One region of the Nitratireductor lacus genome, then DNA from elsewhere that is predicted to be linked to it. Evidence: riboswitches for the same ligand, from Rfam matches in the RefSeq annotation. Region 1 holds a riboswitch; each other region holds the start of a gene.

Region 1 (7,209 bases):
CGTGAATGAGCGGCACTTCCATGAGCTGCTGGCCGATCTTCATGGCCGGGTTGAGGCTCGCCATCGGCTCCTGATAGATCATGGCGATCTCATTGCCGCGAATCTGGCGCAGTTCCTCCTCGCTCATCTCGGCCATGTCGCGGCCCTTGAACCTGATGCGGCCACCGACGATCTGCCCGACATTGGACAGGTCGCGCATGATGCCGAGTGAAACGGTTGACTTGCCGCAGCCGGATTCACCAACGATGCCCATCGCCTCGCCGGGCATGACCTCGCAGGAAAAATCCATCACCGCCGGGATTTCGCCGGCACGCGTGAAGAAGGAGATGGAGAGGTTTTCGATTTCGAGGATCGGCTTACCGCTCTTCTGGCCGCGTGTGATGCTGATGGCTTCGTTCATGGCGTCGCTCTCAGTGTTCATCCTCAATCCTTCAGCGATTGTTCACGCAGCGCGTCGGCAAGCAGGTTCAGCCCGAGCACGAAGGACATGAGGGCAAAAACGGGCGGCAGCGCGGGGTGCACATAGGCCCTGAGCAGACGGCTCGATTCCTTGATGCCAGTACCCCAGTCCGGGCTTTCAGGCGCAAGGCCAAGGCCGAAATAGCCGAGCGTTCCAAGAAGGATGGTCGTGTAACCGATACGCAGGCACACATCGACGATGAGCGGCCCGCGCGCATTGGGCAGCACTTCCCACAGCATGATGTACCAGGGCGTTTCACCACGCGTCTGGGCAGCCGCTACATAGTCCCGTGTCTTGATGTCCATCACCAGCCCGCGAACGATGCGGAAAACGCCCGGGGAAGAAGCAAACACCACGGCCACGAAGATGTTGAGCTGGTTGGAGCTGATCGAGATGATGCCGAGCGGATCGGCATCGAACACGAGCCCCACATAGGCCCAGCCGCCGATCAGGAGCGTAAGCGCAAGCTGGATGGCCAGAAGCTGCGGACGGCTGCGAAAACGCGTCCAGAACAGGGTCACGAAGAACACGATCGGGAAGATGAAGAAAACACCCGCCATCCATTGTGGAATGGGTGTTTCGCGGATGCCCGGCGTCACCAGAAGGTAGAAGAGCAGGATAACGGGAAAGGCGAGGACCAGATTGGCCAGGAACGACAGAAAACTGTCGATCCGCCCGCCATAATAGCCGGCCGGCAGGCCGAGCGTGGTGCCCACCATGAGGGCGAAGAGCGTCGCCGCAGGCGCGATGATCAGAACGATCTGGCTGCCATAGACCATGCGCGAGAACACGTCGCGCGCCAGCCTGTCCCCGCCGAACAGAAAGGCCTGCCCGCTTTCCGGTTCGATGGCGCCCGGCAGAACATTCTTCATGATCGGAAACTGCGCCAGCGGGTCGAAAGGCGCGACCGTACCGGCGAAGATCGCCGTGAACAGCCAGAAAAAGCAGATCATAACGCCAGCAACGCCGACACCCGTCTCAAACAACTGGCCGTAGAGGCCGAGCCGTTCACGGAAGCTCGTGCTGAACAGCAGAATGACCGCCAGCGCGATCCACACCGGCCAGAAGCGCGCCAGCACGCCAAAGATGATGCCGAAGGTTCCAAGGTATTCTATCTGCATCGCGTGTCCTCCCTACTGCACGCGAATGCGCGGGTTGAGATAGGCATAGCCCACATCCGAAATGAGCTGGGTGGACAGGACGACGAAGACCGACACCAGAGAACAGCCTAAAAGCAGATCGATGTCGTTGTTGCTTGCCGCCTCCACCAGCGTGAAGCCAAACCCCTGATAGCGGAACATCACTTCCACGATGACGACACCGGTCAGAAGCCAGGGAAACTGCAGCATGATGACCGTGAAGGGTGCGATCAGCGCATTGCGCAGCGCGTGCTTGATCACCACGGCGCGGAAGCCCAGCCCCTTGAGGCGGGCGGTACGGATATATTGCTGCGTCATGACCTCCACCATGGAGGCCCGCGTCATGCGCGCGATATAGCCGATGCCGTAAATCGCCATCGTCATCACCGGCAGGGTGAAATTGTAGAAGGAGATACCCTGCCTTGTCGCGGTCGCGGCTGATCCGTTCAACCATCCGAGCCATGAAGCGAAGATCACGGCGAAGATCACGCCGGACACATATTCAGGCGTTGCCGTGGTCGCGATCGATGCGACGGACAGTGTTCGGTCCGTTCGTGTGCCCTCCCGCATCCCGGCAAGAACGCCGATCAGAAGTGCGACGGGAACCATCACCACCATGACCCAGAACATCAGGATGCCGGTAGCGCCAAGGGCCGGAAAGAGCTTTTCGGCAACAGGCACCTTGAACTTGGTTGAACAGCCAAAGTCGCCCTGCAGGATGCCGCCGTAATAGGGTTCCGCCGGTTCATCGCAATAGGAAAACCGCGGTGAAGCCACCCCGGTTTCCGGGTCGATATTTGGCTGTTTCTGCACAACGCCGAGCCACTGGCCGTACCGTACGAAGAAATTCTGGCGATAACCGTTTTTCTGCAGCCAGCTTTCGAGCTGCTCAGCCGAGGAGCGCATGTCGAGCTGACTGATGGCGAGCTTCTTCAGATTCGGTTCCAGATTGACCAGAAAGAAAACGACAAGGGTCAGACACAGCATCGTCAATGCCATGACGCCCAGACGTCTCAGAATAAACCCAAGCACGGTTTCCCCTTCCCCCGTTGACGGAGGTTGTTATTGATTGCCTGCGCAAAAGGGGGCCTTTCGGCCCCCTGATGTCCGGTCTCAGCCCTCGTCGAGCCAGACCTTTTCCAGATCGATCTCAAAGGTCTGGTGCATCCCGTGGTTCTTCACGGCCTCCACCGAGTGGTTATAGAGCTTGCGCCAGTAGGGCTGGAGAATGATGCCCGAGCCCTGGATGATCTCCTCGATCTTCTTCATCACCTCGCGGCGATTGTCCGGATCGGGAATGGCCAGCGCCTCCTCGATCAGCTTGTCGAGCTCCGGATTGGAATAGGCGGATTCGTTCCACGCCTCGCCCGTGCGGTAAGCGAGCGCCACCACCTGGATGCCCAGCGGACGCATGTTCCAGTTGGTCATGGAGAAGGGATACTTCGTCCAGTCGTTCCAGAAGGTGGAGCCGGGCAGCACCGTGCGTTTCACCTTGAAGCCGGCCTCGCGCAACTGGGCGGCGATGGCGTCGCCCGTGTTCTTGTGCCAGTCCTCGTCCACGGTGATGAGCTCGTGCTCATGGTCCATCTGGCCGGCCTCTTCCATGAGCGCCTTGGCCTCGTCCAGATTGCGCTCAAGCTTCGGCAGCTCCGCATATTCAGGATGGATCGGGCAGACATGGTGGTTCTCGGCCACCTCGCCGGCATTGTTGTAGCCAAGCGCCAGAACGGTCGTGTTGTCGACCGCGCGCTGCAGCGCGCGGCGCACCTTCTCGTCATCATAAGGCTTGTTGTTGACATTGGTGCGCGCCACGATCGTTGTGGCGGTGGTGACCTCTGATTTCACCAGGCCGAGTGAATCGAGAATGTCCACGAAATCGGCGGTGGTCTCGTAGTTCGTGTGGATTTCTCCGGACTCAAACGCGCTGACGGTCGCGGACGGATCCGTGCCGTAGTCGATGAACTCGATGCCATCGAGATAGGCTTCGCCACCCCACCATTTGCCGTCGGCCCGCTTCTTCAGTTCCACCCGGTTGCCCACTTCGTAGGACACCAGCTCGAAGGGGCCGGTGCCAATGGGATTGGCGACAAAATCGCGGCCCGTCTCGTCAAAGCTCGGATGAACGATGAGGGCCGGATAGTCCGACATGCCGGGGATGATCGAAATATCGGGCGCCGACAGGTTGAGCTTCACCGTCATGTCGTCGACCTTCTCGATCGCGCCCTCGCGCGCCTTCTTGGTCTCCGGATCGACGAGCGAGGCCATGCGGGCCGGCATGGAATTGCCTTCCACGGTCTGGTCGCACCAGCGGTTGAAATTGTAGATCACGTCATCTGCCGTGAAGGCATCGCCATTGTTCCAGGTCACGCCCGGCCGCACGTGAAGGATGTACTCGGTCGCATCCTCGTTGACTTCCCAGCTTTCGATAAGCTTGCCCTCGAAGGTGAAATCGCGCGTATACTTCACCAGCGGCTCAAGTGTCTGGCGCATGGCGTTTGCGATCTCCGACCAGTCGGCCGTGCGCGGGTCTTTCGGATCCTTGATGAACATTGCGACACGCAGCGTCCCGCCCATTTTCGGCTCCTGCGCCATGGCCCGCTCCGGGGCGGCGAGGCCCAGCATTCCATAGGCTGCCGCCGTCGACGCGCCGAGCGCGCTTGCGAGCGCAAGAAACTCACGCCGGTCCATTCGGCCGGCTCGTGCCTCATCCGCCATTTCGGCAACGCGGGCCGGCACCTTCTCGCCATTGCTCTTGAAAAACGTCATCGACGCACTCCCATTATCTACCGTTTTCGGTTCGCGATTAGCATTTCCCATCCCGCCCCCGATGTCAAAATTCCCCGGGGTTCGGAAATCGAATTCTGCAACTTTTTCGACAATTCCAATGACGGGTTTGCGACAGTATTGCCGCAAAAACTACATGAAGAGCCGATTCCGCAACAATGAAGTATTTCACCCAACTGACAGACACTGACCCGGAACAGCGAACCGGACGGTAACGGCGCGCAACGGTCGATTGACGATGCCGGAGCCAGTTGCTAAGCGATTTCGGTTCGCTTGAGGTGCTCCGGCAGGTGTCCGCCCGCCGGAGGAAAAGGGAACACGGAACGGTCATTCTTCAATGGACCGCAGCCGTGGCTGCTCCCGCAACTGTGAGCGCTGAGGCTCCTCCAATGCCACTGGGTGCAAGGCCCGGGAAGGCGAGGCAGCCGACGAAGCGCGAGCCAGGAAACCTGCCTCAAGCCGTCACCGACCGGATGCGGGACGCTTCCGGGGCTGTGTTTCTCGCAGTGGTGGCGATTGTCATCGCTGGCGGGGGGATTGAAGTCAGGCGTCTGTCGCTCTCCAGCAAATCCGAAAATGTTGCTCGCTGGAGAAAATGCATGCTTTCAAACCGACACCGAACCTCTTTCCTGTTCAGTGCATCAGCGCTGATATTGGGCTTCTCCACGCTCACCACGCAGGCTGAAGACTTCGAGCTCGACACACTGGTCATCACCCCCAGCCGCACCCCAACGGAGGCCTCCAAAGTGGGCTCCACGGTGGAATTGATTGGGCGCGAAGAGATCGAAGAACAGTCTCTGCCGCTTGCGGTGGAATATCTTGACCTTCTGCCGGGTGTAAGCCTGTCATCGCCAGGGGGCGTGGGCGCGGAGGGCAGTCTGTCGATCCGCGGCGCACCCCGCCGCTACGTGAAAACCCTCTACAACGGCATCGACATTTCCGACCCGACCAGCACCCAGGTGCAGACATCCTACCAATATCTCCTGTCCGGTGGGCTACAGAGCATCGAAGTCCTGAAGGGCTCGCAGAGCACACTCTACGGCTCCGACGCCATTGCGGGAGTGATCAGCCTGTCGACACTGGATGACGTCGAGCCCGGCATCACCCACATCCTTCACGGTGAGGGTGGTTCGCATGGCTCGTTTGGGGGTTCCTACGGTTTCAGAGCTGGCAGCGAGCAGTCGAAACTCTCCATCAACGCCACGGGGTTCCGCACCGACGGCATCTCGGCCGCAGCCTCCGGCACCGAGCGCGACGGCTACGAGAACATCACGTTCGATGCGAACGCCGAACATACGTTCTCCGAGGTCTTCTCCGTCTTCGGGTCGGCGCTTTATATCGACGCAGAGGCCGAATTCGACGATCAGGGCTTCGGCACCAGTCTGCCGAGTGACAATCCAACGGCCACCAACCACAGCAGACAACGCGCAGGCCGCGCCGGTTTCAATCTCAACCTCATGGACGGCCGCTTCCGCAACACGGTCTCCGTTCAGGCCTTTGATCTCGAACGGTCGATTACCGGCACGGGCTTCGATGGAAGCTATAACGGTCGCCGCTACAAGGCCGACTATCAGGGCGCTTTTGACGTCAATGACTGGTTGGTCGTTCAGGGCGGCGCAGATTACGAGCGCCAGAACGCGGTCTTTCCTGCCGGCCTGTTCAACCCGGAGATTGATTCCAGTTTCTGGATTGCCGGGGTCTGGGGTGAAGCCATCGCCACACCGTTGGAAAACCTGACGCTGACCGCCGGTATCAGACAGGACGAACACAGCGAATTTGGGGGGCACACCACATATCGCGCGACTGCGTCCTATCTTTTCGATCAGACCGGGACGCGCCTGCACGGCTCCATGGGAACCGGCTTCCGCGCGCCGAGCCTCAACGAACTCTTCGGTCCCTTCGGCGCAAACCCCAACCTTCGGCCCGAAACCAGCTTCGGCTTCGACATCGGCGTTGAGCAGCGTTTCTGGAATGGAGCGGTGGTCGCCGATCTCACCTACTTCCAGCTCGAGATAGACGATCTGATCGGCTACACGACGCACTATGAGCATATCGCGGGCACGTCGCGCCAGCGCGGCGTCGAGGCCTCGCTCCGCTATGCCGCGACCGACTGGCTGGTCCTCACCGGCGCCTACACCTATACACACTCGGTAGACCAGAACGACGTTCGCCTGACGCGCGTGCCACGCCACGAAATCGGCCTGACCGCCAGCGTGAAACCCGCAGAGAAGTGGACAATATCGGCCTCTGCCAGGGCGGCCATGGATACGGTCGATACCGGCGGTTTCAAGCTTGACGATTATCTGCTTGTCAACGCCAAAATCGCCTACAAGCCGACCGAGGACACTGAACTCTATGTGCGGGCGGAAAACCTGCTTGATCAGGATTATCAGACGGTACGCGGCTACAACACACCCGGCTTCGGCGTCTTCGCCGGCTTCCGCGCAAAGTTCGCTCCCTGATGCTGGGGCGCCGGAGATGCCTCCCTCGCCTTTCCGGCCTTGCTCTTCTGGCCGGCGCGCTTCTTGTCGCGCCGGTTTCGGCCGCGCCAAAACGCGTCATGTCGCTCAATCTGTGCACTGACCAGCTTGCCATGACGCTGGCCGGGCCGGATCAGCTCTTCTCCGTCTCCTTCCTTTCGCGCGAGCCGAGCCTCTCAATGCTGCATGAAGAAGCGCAGGCCTACCCGGTCAATCGCGGGCTTGCCGAAGAAGTGTTCCTCGAAAAACCAGACCTCGTGGTCACCGGCACCTATTCGCTCCACAACACGACCGCCCTCTTGAAAAGGCTGGGTTTTCATGTCGAGGAGTTTTCGTTCGCACAGAC
Region 2 (7,209 bases), on a different contig from region 1:
TCAAACCCTGCCGGCAGGGTGTAGAGCGCCAGCGGCAGCATGAGCGGGAGCGACAGAACCAGCGCCCACGAGATCACCTGCCAGCCGCCCATTCTCCGTGAAAGCGATGCGCCTTCCGCATAGCCGAGCCCGCACACGATGATGGCTGCCAGCATCAGGAGGTCGCCCTTTGGGGAGGCGGTCATGCCCTGGCTCGCCGCATAGCCCACGACAAGCGCGCTCCCCATCACCGAGAACAGCCAGAATGCCGGGCGTGGGCGCTCGCCGCCGCGCACGACGCCGAAAATGGCGGTCGCAAGCGGCAGAAGGCCGATGAACACGATGGAATGCGCTGAGGTGATGTGCTCGAGCGCCAGCGCCGTCAGCAGGGGAAAACCAACCACCACGCCGATGGCGACGATGAACAGCCCTTTCAACTCGCTTCGCTTGGGCAGGTTTTCCCGAAACGCCAGCAGAAGAAACCCGCCCAGAAGCCCGGCAATCGACGCGCGCGCTACGGTCAGAAACACCGGATCGAAACCCAGCACCGCCACCCGTGTCGCCGGCAGCGACCCGCTGAAGATGATCACACCCAGTAGGCCGCTTGCCCAGCCGCTTGCCCAGCCGATCGTCGTCTTGTTCATGCCATGCTCCTTTTCTCCTGCCTGTGTGGGGCAGGGGGCATGGCGGCGCCAGAGACGATGCAGTACAATTTCAATAAACTGTAATGGTCGAACGGACAGTACAGCGATGCTGACATCCATGCGCAATGCCGATGAAACACGCCTTGAGGGCGTCATGTCCGCCATTCGTGGGCGCATCGCCAATCGCACGCTCACGCCGGGGGCGAAGCTGCCGTCGATCCGCAGTTGCGCGCGCGCCATGGGAGTTTCGAAATCCACCGTTGTCGAGGCCTATGACCGGCTTGCCGCCGAAGGCGTGATCCGCTCGCGGCCGGGGGCCGGCTTCTTCGTCACCGCGCCGCTTGCGCCGCTGGCGCTGGCCGAAATCGGCCCGGCGCTCGACCGCGAGGTCGACCCCTTATGGATCTCGCGTCAGGCGCTTGCCTCCGGTTCGCGCATGTCGATGCCCGGTTGCGGCTGGCTGCCTGCCTCATGGATGCCGGAAGACGCCTTGCGCCGTGCGCTGCGCCGGCTCTCCCGCGCGACCCCGCAGAAGCTTGCCGATTACGGAGCGCCGCTCGGCTCGCTGGCGCTGCGCACACTGCTTGCACGCCGCATGGCCAGCCATGGCGTCGAGGCGGCTCCGGGCCAGATCATGCTCACCGATTCCGGCACGCAGGCCATCGATCTTCTTTGCCGCTTCCTTCTGAAGCCGGGCGACACGGTGCTGGTGGACGATCCCTGCTATTTCAATTTTCATGCGCTCCTGCGGGCGCATCAGGTGAAGATCGTCGGCGTGCCCTACACCCCGTCGGGGCCTGATATCGAGCGGTTCGCCGACGCGCTGGACCGGCATTCGCCGCGTCTCTACATCACCAATTCCGCGCTTCACAATCCGACCGGAGCGGTGCTTTCGCCGGCGGTTGCCCATCGGCTTTTGCTGCTTGCCGAAAAGGCCGACCTGACCATCATCGAAGACGACATTTTTGCCGACTTCGAGGTCGAGCCAGCGCCCCGGCTTGCCGCCTTCGACGGGCTGTCGCGCGTCGTCTATATCGGCAGTTTCTCCAAGTCGCTTTCCGCGTCGATGCGTTGCGGTTTCGTTGCAGCGCCTGCCGACTGGATCGAAGGCCTCACGGATCTGCGCATCGCCACCTGTTTCGGCGGCCCCGCCATGGCGGCGGAGCTTGTGCTCGGCCTTTTGAGCGACGGCAGCTACCGCAAGCATATGGAAACCGTTCGCCAGCGTCTGTCCCGCTCCCGCGAAACGGTGGGCGCGCGCCTGCGCAATCTCGGCATCGAACCGTGGATCGAGCCGAGCGCGGGCATGTTCCTGTGGTGTCGTCTGCCCGACGGGCTGGATGCGGCCACGCTTGCCCGCCATGCGCTTGAAAGGGACGTGGTGCTCGCGCCCGGAAACGCCTTCAGCCTGTCAGGCTCGGCCAGCGGGTTCCTGCGTTTCAACGTTGCTCAATGCGATGATGAACGGATTTTTTCCGTTCTGGAGGAGATCACACGCGCGCCGTAGAGCCATGTCCGACGCGGTTTTGCGGATTATCCAGCAGTTTGTTTCTGCTTTCTCCGAAAACAATATGTTGACTTCATGGGTCCGTTGGATACCAACTATAGGGGTTATGGTTCTTCCGATTCCTCGCGGGTCGGAAGTGAAAAGGGAAGCCGGTGCGCCTTTGGGCAAGTCCGGCGCTGCCCCCGCAACTGTAAGCAGCGAGCCGCTTTCACTTTGAGTCACTGATGCCCCAGCGCATCGGGAAGGCCGAAAGCGGCGATGACCTGCGAGCCAGGAGACCTGCCATGACGAGATAAACGTCCACGGGCGGGGTGTCCCGGTGGTGCGTGTGTCGCCACGGGTCTGCCGTCGCGCCGCATGTCTCCGCGCCCCTGTCCAACCGCCACGGGGGTCTATATGCCGGCGACTGAAGCAAAACACACCAATGGAACCGCCACGGTTCCGCATTCCACTGGAAACACAGAAACCGCATGGTATAAACGGGCTTTCCCGGTCTCAACGCGGCGCTGTGCGAACAGTACATGCACTTCATCGCAAACCGCCGCTGCGCCCAGATTGGCCTGGCTCCGGTCTTCGCCGAAACCGAAAACCCGTTCCCGTGGATGAGCGAGGCGATGGACCTGAAGAAGGAGAAGAACTTCTTCGAAACCCGCGTCATCGAGTATCAGAGCGGCGGCGCGCTGAGCTGGGACTGATCCATGGCGTATGACGCAACCAGAATGAAGCTGTTGCGGGCGGGGTCGATCCCCGCGCAGCAACGCGCTTTCACGGAGTGGCTTTTGAGCCTGCCGGGCGATGCCGATGTCGAATATGCGGCGCGCCGCCAGCTTGCCGAGATCGACAGGCGGCTGCCGAACCACCCGGAAGTGCAGTATCTGCGCCTGCTGCTCAGCGCCTTTTCCGGCTCGGAAACGATGCAGTGATTTTCTCGCTTGACCTTCCATTGACTGGAAGGTTTAGAAGCGCAATCCTGAACAATAGTCATTCAGGGTGAAAGCGATGAATACCCTTCCTGCCGATACGTCTTCGGCCAATGTAAAACGCTTCCGCATCGAGGGGCTGAGCTGCGCTTCCTGCGTCAAACGCGCGGAAAAGGCGATTGCCGCCGTCGATGGCGTTGAAAGCGCCTCGGTCAATCTGGCGACCGAGACGGCCGATGTCGCGGTGCGGCCCGGCGTTGATTTCTCCAGCATCGTCAGCGCGGTGGAACGTGCCGGCTATGCCGTGCCGGAGAGCCATCTCGATATCGGCATCGAGGGCATGACCTGCGCATCCTGCGTGCGGCGTGTGGAGCAGGCGATTGCCGCCGTGCCCGGCGTTTCAAAGGTTGCGGTCAACCTCGCCACCGAAAGCGCATCCGTCGAACTTCTGAATGATGAAGCGCGCAGCGGCGTGGAAGCGGCGATCCGCAAATCCGGTTACACGCCGGTTGCCCGTTCCGATGGCGCTGCCGCCCGCGATGCGCATGAGGAGGCCAAGGCCGCCGAGTTTCGTTCGCTCAAGCGCGATTTCACGCTGGCTGCAATCTTCACCCTTCCGATCTTCATTCTCGAAATGGGGAGCCATTTCATCCCGGGCATGCATGCCTGGCTGATGGGGATCGCAGACCGCAAGACGCTCTACCTCCTCTACTTCGTGCTGGCGACCATCGTGCAGTTCGGGCCGGGCCTGCGCTTTTATCGCAAGGGCTTCCCCGCGCTGATGCGCTTTGCGCCGGACATGAACTCGCTTGTCATGCTCGGTTCCAGCGCTGCGTGGGCCTATTCGGTCGTGGCCACCTTCGCGCCCGGCATTCTGCCCTCCGGCACGGTCAACGTCTATTTCGAGGCCTCCGCCGTCATCGTCACGCTCATCCTGCTCGGTCGGCTTCTGGAGGCGCGCGCCAAGGGCCGCACCGGCGAGGCCATCAAGCGGCTGATGGGCCTGCGCGCCAAGAGCGCGCGCGTTCTCCGCGACGATGCCTTTGTCGAGGTGCCGCTTGAAGAGGTGGTTGTGGGTGACCGGCTTCAGGTGCGCCCCGGCGACAAGGTGCCGGTCGACGGTCTGGTCGAAAGCGGTTCTTCCTATGTGGATGAAGCCATGATCTCCGGCGAGCCCGTCCCGGTTTCCAAGTCCGAAGGCGACGAGGTCATCGGCGGCACGATCAACAAGACTGGCAGCTTCGTTTACCGCGCCACCAAGGTCGGCTCCGACACGGTGCTGGCGCAGATCATCCGCATGGTCGAAAACGCGCAAGGGGCCAAACTGCCGATCCAGGCGGTGGTGGACCGGGTCACGGCCTGGTTCGTCCCGGCGGTGATGCTTGCCGCAGCACTCACCTTCGTCGTGTGGATGGTGTTCGGGCCCGATCCCGCATTCGCTTTCGCGCTGGTCAATGCGGTCGCGGTGCTCATCATCGCCTGCCCGTGCGCCATGGGGCTTGCCACGCCCACCTCCATCATGGTCGGCACCGGCCGCGCAGCACAGCTCGGCGTTCTGTTCCGCAATGGCGAGGCGCTGCAGAGCCTGCGCAACACACACGTCGTCGCGTTCGACAAGACCGGCACGCTGACGCTCGGTCGCCCCGCGCTCACCGATTTCGTGATGCAGGACGGTTTCGAGCGCGCCGAAATCCTTTCGCTCGTCGCATCGGCGGAAGCCATGTCCGAACATCCGGTGGCCGAAGCCATCGTCGAGGCCGCGCGCGCCGAGGGGCTCACCCTCAAGCCGGTCGATGCGTTCGATGCGGTTCCGGGTTTCGGCATTGCCGCCACCGTTGGCGGTCGCAGTCTTCACATCGGTGCGGACCGCTACATGCGCCAGCAGGGCGTCGAGATCGGCAGTGCATCCACCGCCGCCGACAGGCTCGCCGCCGATGCCAAGACGCCGCTTTACGCTGCGGTGGACGGACGGCTTGCGGCCGTCATCGCGGTCGCCGACCCCATCAAGGAATCGACACCGCGCGCCATTGCAGCGCTCCACGCGCTGGGGCTCGAAGTGGCCATGATCACCGGCGACAACCGCCACACCGCCGAAGCCATTGCCGCAAAGCTGGGCATCGACCGGGTCGAGGCAGAAGTGCTGCCAGAGGGCAAGGTCGAGGCGCTCAAGCGTCTGCGCACTCTGGCTGGCCCGGTTTCCTTCGTCGGCGACGGCATTAACGATGCTCCTGCACTGGCTGAAGCCGATGTCGGCATTGCCATCGGCACCGGCACGGATGTCGCCATCGAGAGCGCCGACGTGGTTCTCATGGCGGGCGATGTGACCGGCGTTGCCAATGCCATCGGCCTCTCGCAGGCGACCATGAAGAACATCCGGCAGAACCTGTTCTGGGCATTCGCCTACAATGTGAGCCTCATTCCGGTTGCCGCCGGTGTGCTCTACCCGACCACGGGAACGCTCCTGTCACCCATGCTCGCTGCCGGTGCGATGGCGCTCTCCAGTGTGTTCGTGCTGGGCAACGCCCTGCGGCTCAAGCGCTTTCAAGCGCCTCTTCCTGCCCGGTCTGCCGGGCAGGAGGGAGCGCAGCTCGGTGAGGCGAGGGCGGTCACGGCGTCCGCCTGACTCCAATTCTGGGGATTTTCAAAAACCGATTCGACATGATGGTTCTTGCCGGGCATAATGCTTAAACGCTTAACCTTCATGTGAATCGGGCTTTGATGGCTTCTCGTGCCAATCTATCCGATATTGCCAAAGCGCTTGGCGTATCGGTTGCGACCGTTTCAAACGCGATGTCCGGAAAGGGCCGCGTGTCGAAGGAGCTCGGCCGGACGATCCGCGAAAAGGCAAAAGAGCTGGGCTATGTGCCCAGCCTCGCGGGCCGGGCGCTGAGCACCGGGCGCAGCCATGTGCTTGGCCTCGTTCTTGCTGACATCGGTCACCCGCTCTTTCCGCAATTCGCGCAGGCCATCGAGCATGCGGCTTCCGAGGCGGGCTATGGCGTTCTCATCGGCGACAGTCGCGGCGATATCGAAGCCCAGTCCCGCGCCATCAACCGGCTGATCGAGCGTGGCGCGGATGGCATCGTCGTCGTTCCACGCCATGGCACGCGCATCGGCGATATCGGCCGTCCCGTTGCGGTCATCGATTCCCCCTCCACGCCGGGCAACACGGTTGCCGCCGATCACCGCAATGGCGGCCTGGAAATTGGCCGGCATCTGCTGGAGCTCGGCCACCGCTCCGTGGCGATCATCGGCCTCCATTCCGATTCCAGCGTCCAGAACGATCGCATCGCCGGCATTCGCGAAGCCTTTGCAGGCAAGGGCGAAATCCGCCTGATCTGGATTGGCGAGATGGAGCGCAGCCATGGCTCGGGCTGCCCGCTCGGTCTCGTGCGTCTGGTGGAGGAGGGTGTTACGGCGTTCGCCGCCGTGTCGGATCTCCATGCCCTGCGCGCCATCACCGAGCTGCAACAGGGCGGTATTTCCATTCCGGGCGATGTCAGCGTCACCGGTTTTGACGATCTCATCTGGGCCGGCGTCATCGCGCCGAGCCTCACCACGATGCGTATGGATATGGAGCGCATTGCCGAGATCGCCATTGCCGAACTCATTTCCCAGATCGAGCAAGGCGGTGCGCGCGATGCGCCGTCCGATCTGCCGGCCTCTCAGGGCCAGAGCTCCATTCCGATGGAGCTTATCGTTCGCCAGTCAAGCGGGCCGGCGTTGGGGCTCCCCGCTTCTGGCGAGACGGCGCCGGCCCTCACCGGGCCGGCGTCATCCAACATGAGCCAGGTCCTGCCCCTAAGAAGCACCACCAGAGAAGGAAGCGATTAGACATGTTCAAGAAACTCATGGCCTCCGGCGTTGCGCTGGCCGCACTCAGCGGCGCGGCACAGGCAGCCGACAAGACCCTCGTCATCTCCGTCTACGGTTTCGCCCAGGACGCTTTCAAAGAGATCGTCTACGACCCGTTCGAGGCCCAGTGCGGCTGTGAACTGGTGGTCGAGACCGGCAACTCCGTGGAGCGTCTCGCAAAGCTGGAAGCACGCAAGGACGATCCGGAAATCGACATGGCCGTCATGTCCACGCACGACGCGCTTTCGGCATCGCGCAAGGGCATCACCCAGGCCATCGACGTCAGCCGCCTGTCGAACTATGA
Region 3 (7,209 bases), on a different contig from region 1:
CCGCCTCAAAGCAGGGCGCCCTAAAACTCCACACCCTTCTGCGCTTTCACGCCGGCGGCGAAATGATGCTTCACCTGCCCCATTTCGGTGACGAGGTCGGCGGCCTCGGTCAATAGCGGCTTGGCGTTGCGGCCGGTCACGACCACATGAAGGTCGTCGCGCCGGTCGGTCAGCGCGGTCACGACACGCTCAAGATCGAGATAGTCGTAGCGCAGTGCGATGTTCAGCTCGTCGAGAACGACCAGACCGATGGTCGGGTCGGCCATCAGTTCCTCGGCCTTTTCCCATGCCCGCTCGGCGGCGGCGATATCGCGCTCGAGATCCTGCGTTTCCCATGTGAAGCCCTCACCCATCGTGTGCCAGGAGACCTGATCGCCAAAGGCGGCAAAGGCATCCTTCTCACCGCAGTGCCAGGCACCCTTGATGAACTGCACGACACCCACCCGGCGACCATGGCCGAGCATGCGCAGCGCAAGACCGAAGGCGGCGGTGGATTTGCCCTTGCCCGGCCCCGTATTGACGATCAGAAGCCCCTTCTCGACCGTCTTGTCGCGCACCTCGGCATCCTGAACCGCCTTGCGTTTGGCCATCTTTGCCTTGTGGCGCTCGGCTTCGTTTGCGTCGATCTCTCGCATGTCACTTCACTTTCATGGGAAGGCCGGCAACCACCAGCGTGACGCTGTCGGCAGTGGCGGCGACTTTCTGGTTCAGGAACCCCGCCTCATCGCGGAAACGGCGTCCGAGCGGGGTTTCGGGCACGATGCCGAAGCCGACCTCATTGGAAACGAGAACCGTGGTTCCTTCTCTTGCGGCAAAAGCTGCAACCAGTCTCTCGGCGGCAGGCTGCAGCTCATGGTCGTTCAGCATGAGATTGCTGAGCCACAGGGTCAGGCAATCGACCAGAACCGTTTCGCGGGCCGGCAATTTCTCAAGTACGCCCGGCAGGTCGAGCGGGGCGTCGTGCGTCTGCCACGCCCCCGCCCCCGCCTCCTTGCGCCGCGCGCGGTGCATGGCGATGCGTTCGCGCATCTCGTCATCGAAGGCCTGCGCCGTGGCGATGTAGTGCCAGGGCGCGGGTGCGGCCTCGATCAGCGTCTCGGCATGGCGGCTCTTGCCGGAGCGCGCGCCGCCCAGAACGAAATGAAGGGATCGCATCGCTATTTTGCCGGCTCAGCCGACAAGATGCCCGGCAAGGAAGGTCACGCCGACGCCAAGGATGGCGGCACCGGCAAGCCGGGGCTGCATGGCCTCGACGGCCCAGCCGCGCGAACGGACCAGAAAATAGACGCCAAGCGCGATGACGCTCTGGATTGCGGCAAGGCCGGCGAGATAGGCGATGAGCGGCGTCTCTTCGCTGCCGACGATGGCTTCGCCGAAGGCATAGCCATGGAACAAGCCGACCACCAGGAACAGGGCGAAGACGAGGATTTGGTTCTCCACCGCCCGGCCGCGCGCCAGAAGCCAGCCGCCGGCAAGAACGCTTGCCGCGATGATGATTTCCGCCGCCGGCAGATCAAGTAGCATCAGGTGCAGACCGACGCCGATCAGCGAACCGGCGACGAACAGAAGCGGCGCAAAAAGGCTCATGCCGGCAACGGCAGCCAACAGGCCGGCGGCGACGATGAAGGCCAGATGATCGAGCCCGATCACGGGATGCGCCAGACCCGAGACCAGTCCCTCATAGAGGGTCGTGGGCGTCTGCCCGTCCATGGCGTGATGGGCCTCGGCGCTGGTTGCGAAGAGCGATGCAAAAGCGAATACGGAAAAAATGCGTGCGATACGCGTGGTCATGTCCGGTCCTTTCCCCTCCACCCGAGGGATACGGTGTTTCTTTCATGCTGTCGGCAGGTTTCCTGGCTTGCGGGTCGAAGCGTTTTCCAGCCTTCCCAAGGCGTCATGCCTCAGTGGCGATCAGGAAAACGCTCACCGCTTACAGTTGCGGGGGCAGCCATGGCCTTGGCGCATTTTGCGCCGCACCATGTTCCCTCTGGTCCGCTTCAGCGGAACCGACAGCGGCCCGACCATACAGGAACAGCCTCTTCCGGCAAACGCTTTCTTCACGCATTGACAGACGTGCCGGGCGAGCCATAAATGCGAGGCAGACGGTCCTCTTCCCTCAAGGGAGGAGGCTAAGAGGGAATGCGGTGCGGGCCTTGCCCAATGCCGCAGCTGTCCCCGCAACTGTAAGCGGAGAGCGCACCTGACACGCCACTGGGGCAACGCCCTGGGAAGGCTGGAGAGCGCGGCGACCCGTGAGCCAGGAAACCTGCCGTCTGAAAGTGAAATCCTGTCCGCCTGGCGGGTGTCCCGGGCAAGGAGTGTGCATTGTGATTGCCGATTGCGCCACCGCGCGCCTTCTCTCTGCCATTCATGGCAACCTTGCCCAAACGCGGCCTGAAAGGGCTTGCGTCTCCCTCGCCCGCATCCCCGCATTCACCACACTCCGTCTGAAGGATATCCCATGACCACGAGCTTCAATCGTGTGCCCTGCACCGTCGTGACCGGCTTTCTCGGTGCCGGCAAGACAACGCTCATCCGCAATGTGCTGGAAAACACCAAGGGCAAGCGGCTTGCCATCATCGTCAATGAATTCGGCGATGCGGGCGTCGATGGCGAGGTGCTGAAAGGTTGCGGGCTCGACACCTGTCCGGAGGAAAACGTTCTGGAACTGGCCAATGGCTGCATCTGCTGCACCGTGGCCGACGATTTCGTTCCGGCACTCGACCAGATCCTCGCGCGCGAACCGAAGGTGGATCACATCCTGATCGAGACCTCGGGTCTGGCCCTGCCCAAGCCGCTGGTGCAGGCATTTCAGTGGCCGGCCATCAAGAATCGCGTCACCGTTGATGGCGTCATCGCCGTGGTGGACGGGCCGGCGCTGGCCGACGGTCAGGTGGCGAACGACATGGATGCGCTCGCCGCGCAGCGCGCCGCGGACGATTCGCTCGACCATGACGATCCGGTCGAAGAGGTGTTCGACGATCAGGTGGCCTGCGCTGATCTGATCGTATTGTCCAAGAGCGACCTTCTGGACGCGGAAGGCAACGAGCGCGCCCGCGCGCGGATCGAAGACCATCTGGCGCGCAATGTGCAGATCGTGCCGAGCGCGCACGGCAAGGTGGACCCGGCGCTGCTGCTGGGCCTCGGCCTCGCGGTCGAGGACGATATCGAGAACCGCAAGACGCATCACGACGATGCGCATGACCACGAGCACGATGATTTCGATACATTCGTTGTCGATCTGCCATCGGTCCTGCGGCCTGAAGATCTGGAAGCGCGCGTCAACGCGGCGGTGGGAACCGGCGAGGTTCTGCGCCTCAAGGGGTTCGCCCATGTGAAGGGCAAGCCCATGCGCCTGCAGGTGCAGGCAGTTGGCCCGCGCGTTTCGCATCATTACGACCGCCCATGGAAGGCCGGCGAAGCCGCGGAAACGCGGCTCGTCGTGATCGGCCTCAAGGGCATCGACCGCGCGCGCATCGAAAGCCTTCTCTCGGCGTGATCCGATGCACATCCTCGCCACCACCACCGCTTCTCTCGACGATCTGATCGAGCCTGTCGATCTGCAACAATCGCCGGCGGATATGGTGGCGCTGTCGTTCACCGACAGCGATCTGGCGGGGATCGCCTCTGCATGGCAGGCCGGGCGCGAGGCCCTGCCCTCGCTGCGCCTTGCCGCGCTGCGCGATCTCAGACACCCCATGTCGGTCGATCTGTGGATCGACAACACGGCAGCGCATGCCCGCACCATTCTGGTGCGGGTTCTGGGCGGCTATGAGTGGTGGCGCTATGGCTGCGACCGGCTTTCCGCGCTGGCCCGGCAAAAGGGCATTGCGCTGGCATTGCTGCCCGGCGAATGCCATCAGGACGACCCGCGCCTTGCCGAGCGTTCCACCGTTTCGCCGGAAGCGCGCGCGGCGCTGCTCGCCTGCTTCCGCGAAGGCGGGCCGGACAATATGCGCGCGCTGACCATGCAGATGGCGCGCCTTGCGGGGCGGGATACCGAAGCGCCGGAGGCCGAACCGGTGGCCAAGGCCGGCTTCTATGCGCCGGGCCATGGCATTGTGGAGGCCGATTTTTTCGCCACGCTGCCCGGCAGGGCAATCGTTCCGATCCTCTTTTATCGCTCCATGCTGCTTGCCAGCGATGTCGCGCCCATCGATGCGCTGGTGGAGGCGCTTGAGGAACAGGGTCTTTGCGCCGTCCCGATCTTTGTTTCCAGCCTGCGCGACCCGGTTGCCGCCGGTTTCGTGCGCGACGCCGTGGAGACGTTGAAGCCGCAGGCGCTCATCACCGCAACGGCCTTTTCCAGCGGTGCGGAACCCGGCGAAAAAACACTGTTCGACCGGTTTGGCGTGCCGGTTTTTCAGGTGGTCACCGCCACCACGCGGCGCGAAGCGTGGCAGGAAGGCCAGCGCGGTCTGGCACCCGCCGACCTCGCCATGCATGTGGTGCTGCCGGAACTCGATGGCCGTCTGATGGCCGGCACGATTTCCTTCAAGGATGAGGCGGCGCTGGATGAAGGGCTTTCCTTCGGCGTTCAGCGCAACCGGCCCGAACCTGCGCGCATAAGGCAGGTGGCGGCAAGGATTGCCGCGCATCTGAAACTTGCCCGCACACCAAAGGTCGAGCGCCGCATCGTCATCCTGATCCCGGATTATCCAAGCGCGCCAGGGCGCACCGGCTATGCGGTGGGTCTCGACGTGCCGTCGAGCGTGCTTGCCATGCTGCACGACCTTGGCGAAGCGGGTTATGCGGTTGACGGTGTTCCGGAGACGCCAAGGGCGCTGATGCAGCGGCTTGAACAGGTTTCGGAAGCGCTTTCGCTGGAAGACTATCGTGCCGCTTTCGATGCACTGCCCGAAGAGGCGCGCGAGAAGCTGATCGCCACATGGGGACCGGCCGAAGACGATGCGGAGGATGGCGTCTTTCCGTTTCGCGCGGCACGGTTCGGCAATGTCACCGTGGCGCTTGCGCCGGACCGGGGGCGCTCGGCGGACCGACGCGTGGACTATCACGACCCGACCCTTGCGCCGCGCCATGCGCTCGTCGCCTTCGGCCACTGGATGCGGGAGGGGCTCGATGCCCATGCGCTGATCCATGTGGGCGCGCATGGCACGCTGGAATGGCTGCCGGGCAAGACCGTGGCGCTGACGGAAACCTGTTTTCCGGAGATCGTGGCTGGCGCGCTGCCGGTGGTCTATCCCTTCATCGTCAGCAATCCGGGCGAAGCCGCGCAGGCCAAGCGCCGCATTGGCGCGGTGACGCTGGGGCATCTGACGCCGCCGCTGGCGGGCGCAGGGCTTTCGCAGGACCAGCAGGAGCTGGAACGGCTGGTGGATGAATATGCGCAGGCTGACGGTCTGGACCGCCGCCGCCGCGACCGGCTGGCGCGGCTGATCGTGGAAACCGCCGAGCGCACCGGCCTGACCTGTGATGCCGGCGTTGAGGACACGGGCGACACGGATGCGGCTCTGATGCAGATCGACGCCTGGCTCTGCGATCTGAAAGATTTCGCCATCAAGGACGGGCTGCACATTTATGGCCGGGGCAGCGGCATGGATGAAGCGCCCGAACGCCGCGCCTGCGCGGAAAGCGAAAAGCGTGCGCTTCTGGCCGCACTCGATGGCAGACACATCGCGCCCGGCCCCTCCGGCGCGCCGGCGCGGGGGCGCACCGATGTTTTGCCGACCGGCCGCAACATCTTCACCGCCGACCCGCGCACGCTTCCCACGCCAACCGCAACCGCGCTTGGCAAAATGGCGGCGGACGAGGCCGTGCGCGGCTATCTGCAGGAGCATGGCGACTGGCCGCGCTCGCTGGTGATCGATCTCTGGGGCAGCGCCAGCCTGCGCACCGGCGGCGAGGAGATCGCACAGGGGCTGGCGCTGATGGGCTGCCGCCCGCAATGGGATCAGGCGACGGGCTGTGTAACGGGCATCGAAGTGCTGCCGCCGGCCAGCCTTGGCCGTCCGCGCATCGACGTGACCTGGCGTATCTCGGGTCTGTTTCGCGACATGTTTCCCACCCAGATCGCGCTGCTCGACACGGGCATCGCCGCCGTGGCCGCGCGTGACGAGGACGACAGCGAAAACCCGCTTGCCGCTGCCGCCCGGAAGGTCGGCAAGGCTCCGGCGCGTATTTTCGGCTCCGCTCCCGGCACCTATGGCGCGGGGCCGGAAGAAAAGCTGGCGCGCGGAAACTGGCAGGAGCGCGCCGAACTGGGACAAGCCTATCTCGCCGCCGGGGCCTATGCCTTCGGCGGTGCGGAGGGCGAAGGCCGGCTCGAAGACGGCGCGTTTGCACGGCAGGTGGCGGACGCCGACATGCTTCTCCACACCGGCGACGATGCCGGGCGCGACATTCTCGAAGGTTCGGCGGATGTGGCCTTTATCGGCGGGTTTGCGGCGGCGGTGGAAGCGCTGGGCGGCAAGGCCGATCTGGTGGTGCTCGACACGACCGATCCGGAGCGCCCGCGTGCCCGCTCTCTGGCGCAGGCCATTGCCCGCACCGTGCGTGCCCGCGCCGTCAATCCGCGCTTCATCGAAGGGCAGTTGCGCCATGGCCCGCGTGGCGCGGCGGAACTGACGGAAACGGTGGACCGGCTGATCGGCTTCGCCGAGACCACGGATGCGGTTTCAGGCAGCCTGATCGATGCCGTGTTCGATGCCTATCTCGGCGATGAGCGTGTGCGCGATTTCCTGCTTGAAGAGAACCCGGCGGCGGCCCGCGCCATGGCGGAACGGTTTCACGCTGCGCGAAGGCGCGGCCTCTGGCACCCGCGCCGCAACTCTGTCGATGCCGATCTGGCCGCACTTCTTGCGGAGGCGACGGCATGACGATGCGGCGCGGCGCATGCCCCACACTCTCCGCCCCCATGAAGACCGGCGACGGGCTGCTTGCGCGGATTGCGCCGGCCCATGGCGCGCTGACGCCTGAAAAACTTGCAGGCATCGCGCGGGCCGCGCGCCGTCATGGCAACGGTATTCTGGAAGTGACCGCGCGCGGCAAATTGCAGATACGCGGACTGACTACTGAGAGCGCCCCCCTGTTTGCCACGGAAATCAACGCGCTGGAGCTTGGTCCTGTGGATGGCTTTGCGGTGGAGACCGCACCGCTCGCCCCTCCTCCTCCGCTTGCGGAGCGCATCAATGCACATGTGGCAGAGCGTGGTTATGCTGCGCTGCTCGCCCCAAAGGTGTCGGTTACCGT

Evidence for each region. A riboswitch is a leader RNA that binds a small molecule or an ion and turns the genes downstream of it on or off. The one in region 1 is predicted to bind cobalamin.
Region 2: it holds a riboswitch for cobalamin, as region 1 does, so the genes downstream of both, AC07E3_RS14165 (ribonucleotide-diphosphate reductase subunit beta) here and AC07E3_RS17060 (TonB-dependent receptor plug domain-containing protein) in region 1, are expected to answer to the same signal.
Region 3: it holds a riboswitch for cobalamin, as region 1 does, so the genes downstream of both, cobW (cobalamin biosynthesis protein CobW) here and AC07E3_RS17060 (TonB-dependent receptor plug domain-containing protein) in region 1, are expected to answer to the same signal.

The regions. Positions count from the first base shown of each region.
Region 1 covers NZ_JBWKMB010000021.1:31,099-38,307, reverse strand. Annotated here, with positions in the region: gene AC07E3_RS17080 (dipeptide ABC transporter ATP-binding protein) at 1-400, opposite strand, end outside; gene AC07E3_RS17075 (ABC transporter permease) at 424-1,581, opposite strand; gene AC07E3_RS17070 (ABC transporter permease) at 1,594-2,631, opposite strand; gene AC07E3_RS17065 (ABC transporter substrate-binding protein) at 2,713-4,365, opposite strand; cobalamin riboswitch at 4,643-4,854, shown strand; gene AC07E3_RS17060 (TonB-dependent receptor plug domain-containing protein) at 4,983-6,845, shown strand; gene AC07E3_RS17055 (ABC transporter substrate-binding protein) at 6,845-7,209, shown strand, end outside.
Region 2 covers NZ_JBWKMB010000015.1:72,558-79,766, reverse strand. Annotated here, with positions in the region: gene AC07E3_RS14175 (DMT family transporter) at 1-623, opposite strand, end outside; gene AC07E3_RS14170 (aminotransferase-like domain-containing protein) at 742-2,130, shown strand; cobalamin riboswitch at 2,221-2,431, shown strand; partial or broken gene AC07E3_RS14165 (ribonucleotide-diphosphate reductase subunit beta) at 2,613-2,825, shown strand; gene AC07E3_RS14160 (hypothetical protein) at 2,829-3,053, shown strand; gene AC07E3_RS14155 (heavy metal translocating P-type ATPase) at 3,130-5,673, shown strand; gene AC07E3_RS14150 (LacI family DNA-binding transcriptional regulator) at 5,769-6,884, shown strand; gene AC07E3_RS14145 (ABC transporter substrate-binding protein) at 6,887-7,209, shown strand, end outside.
Region 3 covers NZ_JBWKMB010000009.1:89,289-96,497, forward strand. Annotated here, with positions in the region: gene cobO (cob(I)yrinic acid a,c-diamide adenosyltransferase) at 21-635, opposite strand; gene cobU (bifunctional adenosylcobinamide kinase/adenosylcobinamide-phosphate guanylyltransferase) at 637-1,155, opposite strand; gene AC07E3_RS09545 (HupE/UreJ family protein) at 1,171-1,791, opposite strand; cobalamin riboswitch at 1,827-2,026, opposite strand; cobalamin riboswitch at 2,087-2,288, shown strand; gene cobW (cobalamin biosynthesis protein CobW) at 2,462-3,499, shown strand; gene cobN (cobaltochelatase subunit CobN) at 3,504-6,836, shown strand; gene cobG (precorrin-3B synthase) at 6,833-7,209, shown strand, end outside.